Linked DNA regions of Bremerella alba. The protein of the gene in region 1 binds, or shares a complex with, the protein of each later gene. Links are inferred from orthologs where the notes say so. Each region holds a gene or a part of one and is shown on either strand. Other genes may lie near its edges. The genes, in order: HOV93_RS11220 and yajC.

Region 1 (9,847 bases):
AGGTTACGACGGCGTACTTGAACCACTCAAGCCGCTGCGAGACAAGTTGCTCATCATGCGGAATGTCGATCATGTTCGCTGTGACATGCCGGGCATCAATGCTCACTTCGACGGGGCATCGGCGGCTTTTACGGCGATGCCCGCCGAAGGAACTGCCAAAGCGGGTGGTCCTTCGATCGATCAATTGGTTCGCCAACAATATCATCCCAATGGTCTTCCGCCGGGAATGATTTCGACGCTGATCGCCGGGACGTTCTTTCGCCGCAGTCGTGTGGTGCGCTATACCCATAGCTTTAAAGACGACGGCACACCGGCGGCTGCCATGCAGGAAAAGCCGCGGGATTTGTTCAGCCGAATCTTTGGGGAAGTCCCTAGTGATTCACTTGATCCCCGCCGGCAGCGATTGTCGCGAAGCGTGCTCGATAGCGTTGTGCAACAGGCACAATATTACACCGGGCAAACATCGCCGCTGGGCAAGGTCTCGCGGTCGCGTTTGCAAGATCACCTTGATCGCGTGCGAGAGTACGAACAGCGAACGATCGAGTTCGAGAAGAAATCCCAAGCACAACGAAAAGAACTTCCGGTGCCGCCGGCCTCTCAGTTGCCGCACGGAAACGAGGCCGATCCAAGCGGGCAAGGTATCGATATCACCTTGGAAGAACTCACGACCGAGTGGCGATTGATGGCCGACCTGTACGCGCTGGCCATTTCCATGGATCGCTGTCGCTTTGGGTCGCTCACCTTTCTAGCCGCAGGCGAACGCATTCGCTTGAGCGGCGATTACGAATTCAACGGCGAGAAGCGGTTTGTCTTCGACGACGAAAAACAGCTGAAGGCCAGCGGGGATAAAGGGTGCAGCCACGAATGGTGGCACAAATTCAAAGAGAATAAACCGAACGAGCAGTTGCGGGCTCACGCACACATGAAAATGCGTGAGATCGCCTACTTCTTACAGCGGCTCGACGAGCAGGACGCGATCGAGGCCAACGGCAAAACCATTTTGGAGAACTCTCTGTTCACCATCAGTACCGAGTCTGGTGATGGCCGCCACAATGATGTGAAGCGAGAACTTTCAGGCGTGTTCCATGCGGTCACCGGAGCCAATGGCCGCTTCAAGACTGGCGAAACGATCGACGTTAAAGCGGAAGGACTCGACGCCTACAACGAGCTGCTTCGTGGTATGGGCGCTCAGCGAAACCTGGGCCCGCTTCAACGCGATAAGAAATCAGTCGATCAGATTCGAGCGTAAATATCCTACGCTTACCTTTTATTCCCTATGGTGACTTAAAATCCACTCCTTAGAGCCACTCTAACTGGACACTTAGACAGCTAAATGTTTACGTGGAAGATTTTATCGACTTTCTTGTCGAGTTTTTTTCCGCTACCAAGGACATAGCGTTCCCATCACTTAAGGGGGATTGTGTCATTTCAAACCAGGTCCCTCTAACGGGCCGTTTTGTGTGGTGAAATGTAATCTAGGAAACGATATCGTTTCCATAATACCCGCTTTTGAGGCCAAACGACTAACCTAGGCCTTACCTGAGCTTTCTCTCGCTTTTGGTGGATTGGTTGTTACACGTTCTCGGGTTCCCGCGAACATCTTCTCTTGGTGAAAGGATTTGCCAAGGATCGCGCAGAATCGTTCTCTCGACGCGTCTGAGCAACTGACTAGAATTGGCAATCCATCCAAGAGGACTGTGCTAATTATGACACCAACCATTCAATAGGCTCTATGGAAACCCTTCGACGCTACCCAAAGGTGGCACTCGCCACGCTTGCATTTGGAATCTGCGTGATTGCTCATGCAGGTTGTTCTTCGGCACCCCAAGGCGCTGTGGATCGGCCTCCTCCGACGGTGACTGTTTCGCAGCCGATCACGAAACAGATTGTTGAGTGGGACGCCTATACCGGCCGTCTCGAACCAATCGAATTCGTGGAAATTCGGGCAAGGGTTAGCGGCTATCTTCAGTCGATCCACTTCGACGAAGGTCAGATCGTCAATCAAGGGGATCTACTCTTTGTCGTGGATCAGCGACCTTTTATCGCGGCGCTGAACGGCGCCAAGGCTACCCTGGGTCAGGCCCAGGCCCAAATGGCTCAAGCGAAGGCGCAACTCGATGAATCGCGTGCTCAGAAGAAGCAAGCCGAAGCAGAGTTGAATCTGGCCCAGGCCCGCGTTAATCGAACGCGAACGTTGCGGACCTCGAACGCAGTCGCTCAAGACGAACTCGATCAACGTGAAGCGGAATTTACACAAGCCGAAGCAGATATAACGGCCTCGGACGCAGGCATCGGGCTGGCCGAAGCCGGCGTGGCGACGGCTCAGTCGGCGATCCATTCGGCCGAAGCAGCGATCGAAACGGCGGAGCTTGATCTCAGTTACACAAAGATTCACGCGCCAGTGACCGGCCGTATTAGCCGGGAATATGTTACCGAAGGCAACCTCGTCAGTGGCGGTGCGGCGACATCTTCCCTGCTGACGACGATCACTTCGGTCAGTCCCATTTACTGCACGTTCGACGTCAACGAGCAGCAGGTTTTGAAGTACATTCGTTTGGCGCTGGAAGGAAAGCGAGAAAGCTCGCGATCGGCCAAGAACCCGGTGTACCTCGGATTGGCTGATGAAAAAGACTTCCCGCACATCGGTCATATGGATTTCGTCGACAACCGCTTCGACGCCGACACGGCCAGCATTCGAGTGCGTTGCATTTTTCGCAACGAAGACGAAGTCCTGGTCCCCGGCATGTTCGGCCGGGTTCGGTTGCCTGGCAGTGCTGCCTATCAAGCGGTCCTAATTCCCGATTCGGCAATTGGCACAGATCAGGCATCGCAGTACGTGTATGTTGTTGTAGACGGCAAGATCGAGCGGCGTAGCGTCGACGTGGGGCCGATGGTGGACGGTCTGCGTGTGGTGCGTAAAGGGCTCGATGGCAGCGAGTCGCTGGTCATCAAGGGGATCTTGCTGGTTCGACCAGAAATGGCCGTGAATGTCGAGAATGGTGAGATTGAAATTCGCGAAGACGGTCTGCCGCACGACTACACGCCCCTTCCGCAAGATCAGTGGATCTCACCAGGACTTAGTTCTATCGGTGCGCTTCATCAAAAGACGCAGACTGCAGTTGAAACGACCGAGGAGGCCGTCCGGTGAAGTTCCCTCATTTCTTTATCGAGCGTCCGATTTTCGCATCGGTGCTATCGTTTATCATCCTCTTGGTGGGTGGAATCACTTATTTCACGCTGCCGGTTTCGCAGTATCCCAGCGTGGCTCCGCCGACCATTGTCGTGCGTGCCAGCTATCCCGGGGCAACACCCCAGGTGATCGCCGACACGGTTGCAACGCCGATCGAGCAGGAGATGAACGGCGTCGACAACATGTTGTACATGGAGTCGTCCTCCAGTGCCGACGGCACCATGCAGTTGACGGTGACTTTCAAGCTGGGAACCAACCTGGATGACGCCCAGGTGCTGGTGCAAAACCGAGTGGCCATTGCCGAACCACGTCTGCCTGAGTCGGTTCGCCAGATTGGCGTTACGACCAGCAAGCAGATTCCCGATATGCTGATGGTGGTGCATTTAGAGTCGCCTGATGGTAGCCGCGATCAGCTTTATATCAGTAACTTTGCGTTTCTACGTATTCGCGATGCATTGATGCGTCTGGACGGGGTCGGTGACATTCGTATCGCTGGTGGTAACGAGTACGCCATGCGAGTATGGCTCGATATCGAGCGCATGACACACCTCGACCTGACACCCGCGGACGTGATCGGAGCGATTCGCGGGCAGAATGCGCAGGTCGCTGCCGGGGTGCTCGGACAGCCGCCCAATGATGGAACCGGCGCGTTTCAGCTAAACGTGACAACGGAAGGACGTCTGAAAGATACCGAGGAATTTGGCAACATCATCATTAAGCGGGGCGACGATGGTCGGGTTACCCGCCTGAGCGATGTTTCGCGCGTGGAACTGGGTGCCCAAGATTATTCGCGGCTTAGCTATCTTGATGGCAATCCGGCTGTCGCGGTACTCATTTATCAGCGGCCAGGCACCAATGCGGTCGATACGGCAAAAGAAGTCAAACAAACCATGGCCAATTTGGCCAACGACTTTCCCGAGGGGATTGGCTACCAGATTGCCTATAATCCAACTGACTTTGTCGAAGAATCGATTGCCGAAGTGTTCGATACGCTGTTGATCACCACAGTACTGGTGGTGTTTACGGTATTCATCTTTCTGCACGGCTGGCGACCGACCATTATTCCGGTGATCGCGATTCCGATCTCGCTGATCGGAACGTTTGCCGTGATGCAGTCGATGGGCGTCACGCTGAATACGTTATCTCTTTTCGGATTAGTGTTGGCGATTGGTATCGTGGTCGACGACGCGATCGTGGTCGTAGAGAATGTCGAGCGTCTGATCGCCGAAGGACTCTCGCCGCGTGAAGCAACCCATAAAGCAATGGACGAAGTCGGATCGGCGTTGATCGCCACGACCCTCGTGCTAATTGCCGTGTTTCTACCAACCGTTTTCATTCCCAGCATTAGTGGGCGGTTCTATCAGCAGTTCGCGATTACGATCGCTATTTCTACGGCGTTCTCGACGTTTGTGTCCCTGACGCTGAGTCCGGCATTGTGTGCATTACTACTGCGTCCTAAAGATGCCAAGAAAAATCGGATTGGCAAAGTAGTCGACTTCTTGTTTGGCTGGTTTTTCCGGCTGTTCAACAGGATGTTCGACATGACTAGCAATATTTACGCTGGCATCATTTCGCGAACGATCCGTGTTTCGGCCTTGGTATTGCTGCTGTATGTCGGGCTGCTGGTAGCTACCTATTACAGCTTTGGTATGGTCCCCAACGGTTTCATACCCCAGCAAGATCAAGGTTATCTGATCGTAGCGATTCAGCTGCCCGACGGGGCTGCCCTATCGCGAACAGACGAAGTCACGAAGGAGGTTGCCCGGAGAGGCGGCGAGATCGACGGCGTGAAGCACGCGGTTGGCATCGCCGGACTATCAGGCTCTACGTTTACCATCAGCCCGAGTGCCGCGGTGACGTTTCTTCCCTTGGAAGATGCCAAAGAGCGAAGTGCTCGGGGGCGACAAATTGAAGTGATTATAGGCGAGCTGCGGGAAAAGCTGAGCAGTATCAACGAGGCCCAGATTTTTGTGATACCTCCGCCCCCGGTTCGTGGTATTGGTCGTGGTGGCGGATATAAGATGTACGTACAAGACCGGAGCGGTGCCGGCCTCGAAGCACTTAGTCAGGTCACCAATCAGATTGCAGCCGAGGCAAATAAGCAGCCAGGACTGGTCCAGGTTTACTCGAACTATCGACTCAGTGTTCCCCAAATTCAAGCGAATGTCGACCGTACGAAGGCCGAGATGCTGGATGTCCCGGTGAATGATGTCTTTGCGGCACTGCAGGTCTATCTTGGTTCGGTCTACGTGAACGACTTCAATTTGCTGGGGAGAACCTATCGCGTGACAGCCCAGGCCGAGCCTGAGTTTCGCGATGAACCGAGCGACATTTTGCAACTCCGTACTCGAAGCACGCGAGGTGCTAGCGTGCCGTTGGCTTCGATCGTCGATGTCGAGCGCGTGGTCGGTCCCGATCGCCTGGTGCGTTTCAACTTGTACCCAGCCGCCGACCTCAACGGCGATACGGTCCCAGGCTTCAGCACCGGTCAGTCGCTCAGCACAATGGAACGGCTGGCAGACGAAAGCCTTCCGCCTGGGTTTGGCTACTCGTGGACCGATATCGCGTTTCAAGAACGTCAGGCAGGCAACACAATTATCTTCCTGTTCCCTTTGGCGGTCTTGTTTGTGTTTCTTACGCTTGCCGCTCAGTACGAAAGTTGGCTCTTGCCGCTGGCAATTATTCTGATCGTGCCGCTGTGTTTGTTATTTGCCATCATGGGGATCTGGTTCCGTGGGATGGACAACAACATCCTCACGCAGATCGGTTTCATTGTGTTGGTGGGTCTGGCATGTAAGAATGCGATTCTGATTGTCGAGTTCGCCAAAGCGGAAGAAGATGCCGGCAAAGACCGGTTTGAAGCGGCCGTCGAAGCTTGTCGCCTACGACTTCGCCCGATCTTGATGACGGCGTTTTCGTTCATTTTGGGCGTGATTCCACTGCTGATTGCCACTGGTGCCGGCTTTGAAATGCGTCGTGTGCTAGGAACGGCCGTTTTCGCTGGAATGTTGGGCGTGACGATTTTCGGCTTGTTCCTGACCCCGGTCTTTTACGTGGTGCTACGGAAGTTCGCCAAAAAGATCAAAAAGGAACCAAGCGAAGCTTAGAGAGCTGCGATTTTGCAAACACGCGAAAGAGTAAGGGCGATGCTGACGGAAGTTGGCATCGCCCTTGTTTGCTTTGGAATCGTACCGGTGAAGGTATTGCTGCTTACGGCGAGGACATGTGCTTGGCGATGTAAGCCGCTTCGCCCATGCGTTCGATCAGGTCGAGCTGGAGTTCCAGCCAGGCCATGTGCCCTTCTTCGTCCAAGACGATCTTCTCGAAGATTTGACGCGTTCCGATATCGGAATCGGCGGAAGCTTGCTGCGAGGCCTTGGTGTAGAACTCGATCGCTTCCTTTTCGTCGTTCATATCGGTTTTGAAGATTGCCTGAAGCGTTTCGGCGCGGACCGGAGTTTTGTCAAACGTCAAACGCGGTTCGCCTTTGAGGAAGAGTATGCGATTGAGGTACTCGTCGGAGTGCCCCAGCTCTTCCTGCATTTCTTCCCGCATCCGTTTGGCCAGTAGATCAAGTCCCCAATCTTCCAGCACAGCTGCATGCAGCTGATACTGATGGCTGGCCGTCAGCTCCATCGACAGGGCCTTCTGCAGATTCTCAATAGACTTTTCTCTCGACATGGGTTTTCTCCCAGAGACGCGATCAATTGGTTGTTGGATCAGCGTGCGAACTCAACACGCTGATCCTATCATTGTACCGCGATCTGTCCCCAGTCGGTAACCAGGAGGACTGGTGCTTAAACCCAGGCCGGTTCCCATCCCTTGGCATACGACTTGGTAAGCCAAGGTTCTGCTTCCGTGAAATTGGGGATCTTCATCTCTTCAGCATTCCACTTCAGCATTTGACCTGGGAAGCGAATGCCGACGGTACCCAAAAGGACCGTTTCAGTCAGAGGGCCTGAGTAATCGAATGTCGAGGTCGTTTCGGCTTCGCCACGCGCGGCATCAGCCCACTGCACGTAATGGTCGACGCTTGGCACTTCTTCGATGGTTGCTTCTGCATCGGCACCCGTTAAGAAGAGCTTGGGCATGGCAACGTGAGGAATGACAAGCGTTCCCTTCTCGCCAATCAGGACGGATCCTGCGTTCGGAAGCGAATACGACTTGGGCAAGTAGGCCGTGACTTCCGCAGGTGGGCGGACACCGGCTGCGTCGTACCAGGTAACGTTAATCGTATCACCAGAGGTGTGCTTGGTCCCTGGGAATACATAACGCACCGTTGCACTTTCGGTCCAGGTTTCTGGATTGAGCGGTGGTGCTTCGGCCGTCAATTGCAGGGGCGCTGTCAGCTCAAGTGATTTGAAGACCGGGTCGAGAATATGACAACCAAAGTCGCCAAGCTGTCCCGTGCCATAGTCCTGCCAGCCCCGCCAGTTGAACGGATGGTAGAGCCCGGTCTTGTAAGGACGACGGGGGGCGACCCCTTGCCAGAGGTCCCAGGCCACCGTCTTGGGGATAGGATCTTCCCCGGTCGGACGATCGATGTTGCGGGGCCAGCTAGGGGTGCCGGCCTGCCACGAATGGACTTCTTTAACCTTGCCAATTTTGCCGGCATGCACCAAAGCGACTGCCGTGCGATAGGCGGCGTGCGATTGAATCTGGTTGCCCATTTGCGTGACGACTTTATTGCGTTGGGCGGCTTCTTTCATCTGCCGAGATTCAAAGACGGTATGCGTCAGTGGCTTCTGGCAAAAGACGTGCTTGCCTAGTTGCATGGCGGCCAGCGAGACCGGGGCATGCATGAAGTCAGGCGTAGAAACGATCACACCGTCGACACCATCTGAGTTATCTAGCAGTTTTCGCCAATCGGAGTAGGTCTTGGCGGCGGCATATCTCTCGGCGGCTCGGCCCAGGTGATTCTTGGAACTGTCGATATTGCACAGTGCGGTGACCTCGACGGCAGGGCTTGCAGCGACACCAACAAGGTCGCTCCAACCTTTGCCACCCGTGCCAACACTGGCAACACGCAGACGATCGTTGGCACCCAGTACACGAGAATAACTAACCGCTGGCAGGGCCAACGCGGCACTGGCGATCCCTAAGGTTTTAATAGCTTGACGACGATTCAGCTTACCGGTCATAGATGTCTCTCAAAGCGCTCGAAGGTAGGAAATGGTAGGTGGGAGCACCAAGTCTTACGAATAAGCGCGGCGTCGTCAACGCTTTTTCGCTAAGAAAAGCAGCGTAGAGAGATCATTGACCGAAACAGCGTATGAGAATCGCCAGGCGGAGTTACCCTGAGGTACCCGTTTGAGCTTGCGCTGATTAGTACTCTTCAGGGACCAGCGCCGGGTCGATCGTCAGTTGGGTCCCGTCGGGAAGGGGGACGACGCGGTCCTCTTGCCACTGGGGAAGGTTTTCTTCGACGTATCGCATTGCCGCGACGAGGGCTTTCTCATCTTTCTTGTCGAACGAATTGTCGACACCATTGAGAAGCGTCAGGACCTGGACGCTGCCGGTGTCGGCACCGTAGGCCCGTACTGCACTGAGCATTACCTGAACACTCAAAATGCCCTGTCGATCGTACAGGTAAACAAACGCTTCTTCATTGTTCTTAAACACGATGAGTTCTCCGTCGGGACGTATGCCTGATTGTTCTGCCGCCTAGCAGGCCCGAAGCCGCACCATAGCTTGCGACTTCGATTCAACGTAAAACGTATGTCGAAAAACAGAAATGTGCGCAACCAATGCTGTTCTCTTCTCAAGATCAACGGGAGTAGGTCTGTTCGTACGTTCCGGTTATGCCGATATCAACGGAGGTGCCGCTTTAAGGAGTGCTGCTTGACCAGAACTGGGCAAGGCTCTGGTTTACCGAAGACAGATGTTGGGCTGAAAAACGTAGCTGTGCCTGTTCTTCTTCGCTCAGCGCGATGCTCAAGACCTGGGCGATCCCTTCCTTCCCGATCACTGCCGGCAGCGATAGACAAACATCTTCAATACCGTAATATCCGTCGACCAGCGTCGAGACCGGCATTGTGTGATGCGAATTTTCTTTGATGGCCTGCAATACCATGGCCGCCGCACTGGCAACGGCAAAGTTGGTGTAACCTTTGGCCAAAAAGACCTCGGGAGCAACGCTCAGCGTTTTTTCAAACGCCCGTTTGACCTCGGGGTCTTTGCCCATATACCACCCGCCTGCGTAGACGGCACTTAGCACCGGGAATTGCGATTCGCCATGCTCACCTAAGACATAAGCACGGATATCGTCCGAGTGGATTTCGTAGTGCGCGGAAAGAAGCGTGCGGAAGCGTGCGCTGTCGATTAGCGTGCCTGTGCCTAAGACGCGATGGCGATCAAAGCCTGATAGCTTAAGCGTCGCATAGGTCAGCACATCGACCGGATTGGTGACGACCAGCAAGATGGCGTCAGGGCTCAATTGAGCGATCTTCGGTACGACCTCCTGAAAAAGCTGGGCATTGGGTTTGGCCGAAGCGATCCGGTCAAGGGTATGGCCCCCCTGCTCGGCCGATTGAGCCAGAGCAAGCACTACCACGTTCGAATTCCTAGTTGCCTCGATATCGCCACTGTGCACCCTCACACGAGTCGGTCCCAGCGCGGCAGCATGCTGCAGGTCGAGGGCTTCACCTCGGATACGAT
Region 2 (8,857 bases), on another replicon or contig:
GCTCATTGACAATAGGTTATGGCTTGTTTTCTCGTTTCTAGACAAAGGGCCAGGAAAAAACCCGCTAAAAATAGTATAATATAGGGGTGTGTATTATTTCTTTGTGGCATCTTGGGTCACGTACGCAAAATTCCCATTTGCATTAATTTATGCGTGTTTGGCTCTAATTTATCTAAAGTTTTGCGTGCCAGTAAGTTCGGATCGTTTTTGAGATTTTTCGTTGGTTTGGTTCGGAAATTGCACAATGAAAGTTCATCGGCTCCTCGGAGGAGTCGGTAAGCTGGCCCGTGGGGCCGCTGTCGAACTTAAGCTGGGTGGTTTGCCTTGCCCCTGACGATTCAGCTTCTCCAACGCGGGTTGGTACGACAGCGGTCCCTCGATTTTTTCTTGGGTTATTTTTCTAGCTAAGTCTCGCATTAAGTTCGCTTTAGCCTGAATTCTCGTGTGCTTTTCGAGCCAAGACTCATTTCCTTGTTGGGTCGTCTGTCAAACCTTGCCTTAGTTTCTAAAATCAATGGCTAGGGTAAGTTGACGCAATCGATGACCTTCAGTATCTTGGAGCGTTTTGATTCGCGACTCGCGAGTAAGCCAGCGTAGCTTCAATTGGCAGAGCACAGCATTCGTAATGCTGGGGTTACGAGTTCGACTCTCGTCGCTGGCTCTTCTTGTTTCCCAAATGCGAATGGGTAATCGACTCGCTTCCAGTCAGGACAATTCCTAACTTGGTCAATAAAAAGCGGGGAAACGCAGTGCCCAATGATCTCCCCCGAGCTTTCGCACTTGGGCCTCGACAAAACCGTTTGGAGCCCCGTTGATGATTCAAGGAATCGATTTCGATCTTAAGAGCGTTGTTCTCACGAATTCATCCTTCGGTCCGGAGGAGATTCGTCAGATCCTGCGAACGGTAGGACGCGACTACAACGCCTTTTCAACGCTTCGCGATAGCGTTTCCGAGCTGGAAGACCAGTCGGAAGAGCGTTCGCCGGCCACAAACGTCCGATTGGGCGTTTGTCAGTTCATTATGGGTAATTACAATGGGGCCGTTCAAACGCTATCGGCCGCCGATGGTGGTGCCCTGGCCCATTATTATCTTGGGCGTAGCTATTTCTGCATGCAGAAATTCGACAAGGCGATTGAAGCATTTCAGTCGGCCCAGACTGCTGGTTACAACAAAGACGATTGCCAGCTGGGAATCATCGAATCGCTTCGCAGCAAAGGCGAATCTGAACAAGCATTGCAGATGCTGGACAATATGTTCGGCCCAATCGAGTCCACCGCCAATTATCTCTATCAGCGTGCTGCCACGGTTGCTTCGCTGGGGGGCAATCCAGCGGAAGTGGTTGCTCTTTACGAGCGTGCTGTCGAAGCCGATCCGGGCCATGCAGGGGCGCTTTTCGGTCTGGCTTTGGAAAACGATCGTCGCGGTAACGACACGATGGCATTGCAGCTTTACCAGAATGCTGCCGCTGTTTTTCCTACGCATGTGGGTGCTCTGCTGAACCTTGGTCTGCTTCACGAAGATCGGGGTGAATATGATCGTGCGACGCACTGCTACCAACGGGTTCTCGATTCTTACCCGGCCGATAAGCGAGCTCGTATGTACATGAAGGATGCTCAGGCATCCGGCGATATGTACTACGACGAAGAAGAGCAGAAGAAACGCGACCGCATGTCGCAAGTGCTCAGCATTCCGGTTACCGATTTCGAGTTGTCGGTCCGAAGTCGGAACTGTCTGCAGAAGATGGGCATCATGACTTTGGGCGACCTATGCCGCTGCTCAGAGCAAGAGCTTTTGGCGAGTAAGAACTTCGGCGAAACGTCACTGGTTGAGATCCGTGACATGCTGCGTTCTAAAGGGCTGGAATTGGGCCAGGCGTCGACTGAAAAGCCATCGACACCTGAGGTCAGCTACGATACTTCCGGTTTGTCTCCAGACGAGCAGGCACTGCTGGATCGTCCCATTGCTGAACTCAGCCTGTCGGTTCGTGCTCGCAAGTGCATGGTTCGCTTGGGGATTTCCACCATTGGCGAACTGGTTCGACGCACCGGCGATGAACTTCTCGAATGCAAGAACTTCGGCGTGACTAGCTTGAACGAAGTTCGCGAGAAGCTGACTAACTACAACCTGAAGCTTCGCGGCGACTAACTTGTCGTTGTGTGGCCAGTGGCCTGCAAACTTAAACCCATGCGGAAAGCCGCGTGGGTTTTTTCATGGAGCTTCGAGACACTTTGGAACAATCGACGTTTGATCGTCCCGCAGAAGCCGACTGGTTTCAGTACCGTTTGAAGCACGAAGATGGCACCTCGAAGGCGCGTCGCGGAGAATTTGTGACGCCGCATGGCGCAGTGCAAACGCCTGCTTTCATGCCGGTTGGAACCCAGGGGACGGTCAAAGGTCTTGAGATCGGCATGGTGCGGCAGACCGGTGCCGAGATGATCTTGGGGAACACATACCATCTTTCGCTGCGGCCGGGGGATGACATCGTTGCCGAGCTCGGTGGGCTTCACCGATTCATGGACTGGCAGGGCCCCATCCTGACCGACAGTGGCGGCTTTCAGATTTTCAGTCTTGCGCAGATGCGAAAGATCACCGAGAAAGAGGCCATCTTCCAGTCGCATATCGATGGCCGCAAAATCCATCTTTCGCCTGAACGAAGTATCGAGATTCAAGAGAATCTAGGCAGTGATATTGCCATGGTGCTCGACCACGTGGTCGAGTTGCCCAACGAAACGAAGGTGATTCGTGAAGCGATGGACCGCTCAATCCGTTGGGCGAAGCGATGCCAAGATGCTGCGTCGCGAAAAGATCAGGCTCAGTTTGCGATTGTTCAGGGAGGGCTCGATGAAAGTCTTCGCGTGGAATGCGCCGAGCGTCTGGCCGAGCTGAATTTCCCCGGCTATGCCATCGGCGGGTTGAGTGTCGGTGAACCGCCTCCAGAGATGTATCGAATTCTCGACGCGACCTGCCCTACCCTACCGGCGAATAAGCCACGGTACTTGATGGGCGTTGGCCGGCCTGAAGATCTGTTAGAGGGGATTCGTCGCGGTGTCGACCTGTTTGATTGCGTGATGCCCACACGTAACGGCCGCAACGCGTTGGCCTTCACCGATGAAGGGACCGTTCGTCTTCGCAATGCAAAGCACCAGCGAGATCCTACCCCCTTGGACTCGAAGAGCGTTCCTCAGGTTGCGGGACTCAGTCGGGCCTATTTTCGTCATTTATTTATGGCGAAGGAGATGTTGGGCCCCATCTTATTGTCGCTACACAATGTGGCTTATTATCAGCGGCTGATGCGTGAGGCTCGGCAAGCGATTGAAGAAGATCGATTCGAAGCCTATTACGAGCAAAAGATGGCAGGTTGGTCGTCTGGTGGGTAGGTCTTTCTCGAGTTATTCACGAAGTTTTTGAATCCATACTGCGGCATTCGGCTTCCAAGGGGTACGTCGTACTCTTTGCCTGCGCGCCAACCATGAAGGAACTCTTGATGCATCTATTGCCCGTTGCTGGCCGATCCCTGTTGGTCACCACGTTTTCTGTTGCTTTGGTCTTCTTGGCTTCTCAGGCTGGGATGGCGGATGACTGGCCCCAATGGATGGGACCGCAACGCGATGATGTGTACCGTGAGTCAGGCGTCATCAACGCTATTCCCGAGGATGGATTGAAGGTCAAGTGGCGCGTTCCGATTTCTGGTGGCTATGCCGGCCCAGCGGTCGCCAATGGCCGTGTTTTTGTGACCGATTATCTAGCGGCATCCAACGAAATCTCCAATAATCCCGGCGCACGGCAGGATCGCCAAGGAAAAGAACGCGTGCTCGCTTTCAGTGCCGAGTCCGGCGAAAAACTGTGGGAGTACGCCTACGATCGACCGTATTCCATTAGCTACGCTGTGGGGCCGCGATGCACTCCGAGCGTCGATGGCGACCTGCTCTATTGGATGGGTGCCGAAGGCGATTTGGTCTGTTTACAGGTCGAAACAGGCGAACTCGCGTGGCGTCGGAGTCTGGTAGATGACTTTGGTGCTGAGATCCCAATTTGGGGATGCTCTGGCCATCCCCTAGTGGATGGCGACCTGCTTTACGTCATGGTGGGGGGCGAAGGGCAAGGGGTTGTTGCTTTCGATAAACGCTCCGGCGAGGTGCAGTGGAAGGCGCTCGACACGAAGATGGGCTATGCACCGCCATCGATTATTGAAACTAGCGGTACTCGGCAGTTGATCATCTATCACCCGGAAGGGGTGTCGTCGCTCAATCCCAAGACCGGGCAGCAGTATTGGGAAATCGACATTGAGCCAGCTTTCGAGATGTCGATTGCTCGCCCTATGGTCGAAGGGAACCGGATGTACGCCAGCGGAATTGGGAACCAATCGGTCATGATCGAGCTGGAAGAAGATCAGCCCGGGGCAAAAGCACTTTGGTATGGCGAGCCGAAGACCTCGGTTTATAGCGGTACCGCGACCCCTTTGTTTGTGGATGGGGTGGTCTACGGCAGCGACTGTAGCGTCGGTAGTCTGATCGCAGTGGATGCCAGCAATGGGGATCGCTTATGGACAAACTTCCAGGCGACCAAGCCTGACGAAACTCGGTTCATCAAGCACGGCACTGCGTTTCTAACGCGGCTCGGGGAGAGTGACCGGTATCTTGTTTTCAGCGAAGTTGGCGATTTATTAGTTGCCAAAATGACTAAAAGCGGCTTCGAGTCACTGGGGCGCTTCCATGTTTTGGACCCGACCAGCGAAGCATTTGGCCGCCAGGTTGTCTGGACGCACCCTGCTTATGCCAATCAAACCGGCTTTTTCCGAAACGACAAAGAACTTGTCGCGGTCGATCTAGCACAAGAATAGGTCTAATGGGGTGGTTTGGGCAATTCCCGTCGTCAACAAGATGATCGCAGAGGGTAAATGGTGGTCTATCAGGCCACCTTTTGCCGTTTTTGGGCGGATTGGCCGCTATTGCCGGTATAGAACGAAACTCTTATCATGAGCGGTTTCGATGTGCTGTCACTTGGTTGACGGTACAGAAGCAAGTCCATTCTCTCGCTGATTCTGACCTTATTCAGGAGTGACAGCGACCCAACTAGGGTTGCCGTGACAACTGGGACAGCGGAATGCGATCAGTGAGCCAGGCAAGTGGTAGGAAGCGTCGGCGGAAATGTTTGATTTGACGGCAATGCCGGTTCACATCTTAGCGCAAGAAGGCGGTTTCGCGAATCCTCTCACCTGGCTTCCCATTGTGGCCATTCTGGTGTTGGGTTATTTCATGTTGATCCGGCCGGAGCAAAAAAAAGCTTCCGATGCCCAGAAAATGCTGGAAGGGATCAAAAAAAATGACCGCGTGGAAACGATCGGAGGGATCATCGCCACCGTGGTCAGTGTGAAGAAAGACCAGCAAGAGGTTGTGCTTCGCCTGGACGAAAAGTCGGGCACAGAGTTGCGGGTTCGTTTGCGAGCGATCGCCACTGTTCTCTCGAGAGAGGGAAAAGCGAGCGATAACGCCGAATCCTGATTTCCGCCTATTGCGGCTCGAATGGACGATTCAAGGACGAATTCCCCTTTCCATATTCCACCATACGACTTGCCAGGAAGCGCAGACGCTGCCAAGGCTTGGAGACACGTAATGCAGAAGAGTTGCACGATTTTTGCTGTCATGCTCGTGCTGTCGCTGACCGTCACATTGATGACCGGCGTCGATTTCGGGCTGGACGCCGGCGGAAGTTCGTGGCTGGGCTCAACCGCGATGGCACAAGAAGCGCCGTCGACGGAAGTTCCCGTCCCCACGACAGATGTCGCACCAGTTGAAGCACCGAGTTCTGGAGGTTCGCAAACATTCAATGTGTTGGGGATTATTCTCCTCACCATTGTGGTGCCGTACGTGTTGGGCTTTTGGCTGGCGACCGCGATTCGCATGCCGGAGCTGAGCCGCAAGCTGGGCATTACCTTTGCCAGCCTGGTTTGCAGTGTCACGGTTTGCTTTCTGCTCTGGCCGCCCAAGTTTGGTATCGACCTGCAAGGTGGTGTCATTCTGGTGTATGAAGTCGACGAGCAGGCCAGTTTGGATTTGCTTGCCTCGGATGTCAGTTCCGAGAACACCGGCATGAATCTGACGCCGGAACGGCAGCTCGAGCAAGGTACCGCTCAGTTGATCACTCAGCTGCAAAAACGTATCAATCCATCGGGTGTTTCCGAAGTGATCATTCGCCCCTACGGCGAAAATCAGGTGGAAGTGATCGTTCCGCAAGCCGAGTCGTCCGACCTCGATTCGATCAAGCGACTCATCACCAAAGCAGGTGTGCTCGACTTTATGATCGTGGCTAACAAGCAAGACCACGATTACCTGTTCACGCGTGCCGAAGACGAAGCTCAGATAGGCGTGACTTATGTCAGCGACCGTGAAGGCAACCGCATCGGACGCTGGGTTCGTGTCGACGACGAAGCCCGCGGGGCCGTTGGTGAACCGAACTTTGCCGATCCAAACTTGACGCCGTACCTCAACAGCCAACGTCACTTAGTGCGTGGCGGTGGCCCTGGCGTTCCGTTTGAAGTGCTGATGCGTGTCGAACGTCCGGAGGCTCGCCTGGGTGGTAAGCATCTGTCTTCGTCGAGGGTACAACGTGACGAATATGGTAAGCCAGCGGTTGGGTTTGAGTTTGGTGTCGATGGTGCTAATCGCATGGGACGCCTATCGCAGGAAAACCTGAGTGAGACCAACATCCCGCGTAAGCTTGGGATTGTGATGGATAACTATCTGATCTCGGCTCCGCGAATCAACGCAATGATCACCGATAGCGGTATCATCACCGGCGATTTCACGCAGCAAGAGGTGACCGACCTGGTACAGGTGCTTCGCAGCGGTAAGCTGCCGGTTGTGCTCCGTAAGGAACCGATCAGCGAACAGCAAATCAGTGCTACGCTGGGTGACGATACGATCCGTAAGGGGAAGGTCGCCATTTCGGTCTCGCTGATTGCCGTGCTAATTTTCATGGCCATCTATTACCGTGTTGCCGGTTTGGTCGCCTGTTTTGCCCTGGTTTTCAACCTGGTGTTGATCCTAGCTGTCATGATTGCCATTAAGGCTGACCTGACGCTTCCGGGGATTGCCGGTTTGGTGTTAACCGTGGGTATGGCGGTGGACGCCAACGTGCTGATTTTCGAGCGGATACGCGAAGAGATCAACGGCGGGGCCACGCTGCGAGTTGCTCTTTCCAACGGTTTCGGCAAAGCGATGTCGACTATCGTGGACGCGAATATTACGACATTGATTACCGCCGCCGTGTTGTATCGCATTGGTACCGATCAGGTGCGTGGTTTCGCCGTGACGTTGTTTGTCGGTATTTTGATGAGTATGTTCACCGCGATCTATGTTTCGCGTGGCATCTTCGACATTCTCGAAAAGAAACGTCTTCTCACGACGCTCAAGTTCCTGCCATCGGCCTCTAGCATCGGCTACGACTTCATCGGCAAGCAGAAGGTTGCCGGGATGATCTCGCTGGTCGTGATTCTGGTCGGCATGATCGGAGTGGGTGTTCGTGGCAAGGATATCTTCGATATCGACTTCAACGGTGGTTCTTCGGTACAGGTCTTCCTGGAAGAACCGATGCCCATCTCTGAAATTCGGAGCAAGTTGACCGACGTACTGCCAGACCTCTCGGTCAGTGCTGTGACAATGGAAGGCTACGAGGATCGTATCTATAAGGTCGATACCTCGATGTCGGAATATGGTCAGCTTGGCAAGGTCGTCGTCACCGATCGCACCGGAGCTTCGGCCGAGGTCGACTTGGCAGGCGTTGAAACCCTGAGCGGGATCATCGACCGTCTTGCCACCGCTGAAGTAGGCGTGGCCATCTTGCCGAACACGGACGGGGACGGAATTGAATTCCAAGACGAGACAGGTGCTGATTCGGGTGCGATGTCTGTTAAAAATGTCGACGACGACACGCAGACGGCAGATCACCTGCGAATGAACTTCAGCACCGATGCTTTACGGTACAACACTGGTGCGATTCCGGCCGGTGTTGAAGTGGTTCAGGATCGGATCTCGCGAGTATTTACCGGCCCCAATGGCGAGAGCCAGCTGGTGATGCATAACATGGACTTCGTGCCGCCAACTGCCGCCCCAGGTAGTCAGGCTGCACCGCCAGCGAAGATCGAAGCTCCCGAAACCTCGCCGACAACGACGGAGCCTGTCCAGTCAGCTCCGGAACCGGAAGCGACTTCGGAGAAAGAAGAAGTTCCGGCAGAAACGACGGAAGAAAAGCCTGAGGCTCCCGAAGGTGACATGCAGTCGTTCATCGCGCCTGTTTCTTCGCACCTGATGGCCATGCTGCCGTGGCACGTTACCCTCGACGTCCTGCTGCAAGATAACGGCGAGGGAGAATCGCCTGCTCCAGAGCAACCGGCTGATGAGGCCCCTGCCGAAGAAAAGCCAGCGGAGGAAAAAACCGCGGAAGAACCGGCAGCGGAAGAGAAGCCGATGGAAGACGCTCCGACCGAGGAGAAGCCAGCTGCAGAACCAGCCGCTCCGATGGAAGAAGCTCCGGCTGCTGAGGCACCGATGGCCGAGTCTCCTATGACAGATGATTCTGCTCCGGCGAACCCGATGGCTGAATCACCAACCGAAGAAGCTCCTGGAACAGGTCCAGCGGTTGATCCTACGAATCCGCTGGCCTCTGGTGCTGAAGCTCCTCGCTTTAACACCGAGACCGAAATGTCGTTTGACGAAGGTATCAGTGCCGAAACGGTACGGACTTTAGTCAATGATGCGGCCGATCACTTACGCGTAGCTCGCCCAGATATTGCTCTCTTGGATAGCGAAGGGAAAGCGTTGCCGGTCGATAGTCGCGTCAGTCAAACGACGTGGATGG

What was found.
Region 2: the proteins of HOV93_RS11220 (region 1) and yajC are in contact, whole or in part, in a crystal structure (PDB 2RDD), measured with the Escherichia coli proteins. The link is inferred for Bremerella alba from one-to-one orthologs.

What each region holds. Positions count from the first base shown.
Region 1 is NZ_JABRWO010000006.1:17,099-26,945, forward strand. Bases 2,745-6,497 are described here. They hold HOV93_RS11220 (efflux RND transporter permease subunit), read left to right. Parts: upstream 2,745-3,144; coding sequence 3,145-6,297; downstream 6,298-6,497. Other genes in these bases: HOV93_RS11215 (efflux RND transporter periplasmic adaptor subunit), read left to right, coding at 2,745-3,148; HOV93_RS11225 (bacterioferritin), read right to left, coding at 6,401-6,497. Also shown: HOV93_RS11210 (DUF1552 domain-containing protein), read left to right, coding at 1-1,249; more of HOV93_RS11215, read left to right, coding at 1,733-2,744; more of HOV93_RS11225, read right to left, coding at 6,498-6,871; HOV93_RS11230 (Gfo/Idh/MocA family protein), read right to left, coding at 6,988-8,331; HOV93_RS11235 (hypothetical protein), read right to left, coding at 8,516-8,812; HOV93_RS11240 (malate dehydrogenase), read right to left, coding at 9,018-9,847.
Region 2 is NZ_JABRWO010000008.1:310,355-319,211, forward strand. The notes cover bases 4,063-6,825. They hold yajC (preprotein translocase subunit YajC), read left to right. Parts: upstream 4,063-5,148; coding sequence 5,149-5,502; downstream 5,503-6,825. Other genes in these bases: HOV93_RS15555 (PQQ-binding-like beta-propeller repeat protein), read left to right, coding at 4,063-4,841; secD (protein translocase subunit SecD), read left to right, coding at 5,614-6,825. Also shown: HOV93_RS15545 (DNA-directed RNA polymerase subunit alpha C-terminal domain-containing protein), read left to right, coding at 815-2,146; tRNA guanosine(34) transglycosylase Tgt, read left to right, coding at 2,212-3,378; more of HOV93_RS15555, read left to right, coding at 3,486-4,062; more of secD, read left to right, coding at 6,826-8,857. UniProt on the Escherichia coli protein: The SecYEG-SecDF-YajC-YidC holo-translocon (HTL) protein secretase/insertase is a supercomplex required for protein secretion, insertion of proteins into membranes, and assembly of membrane protein complexes.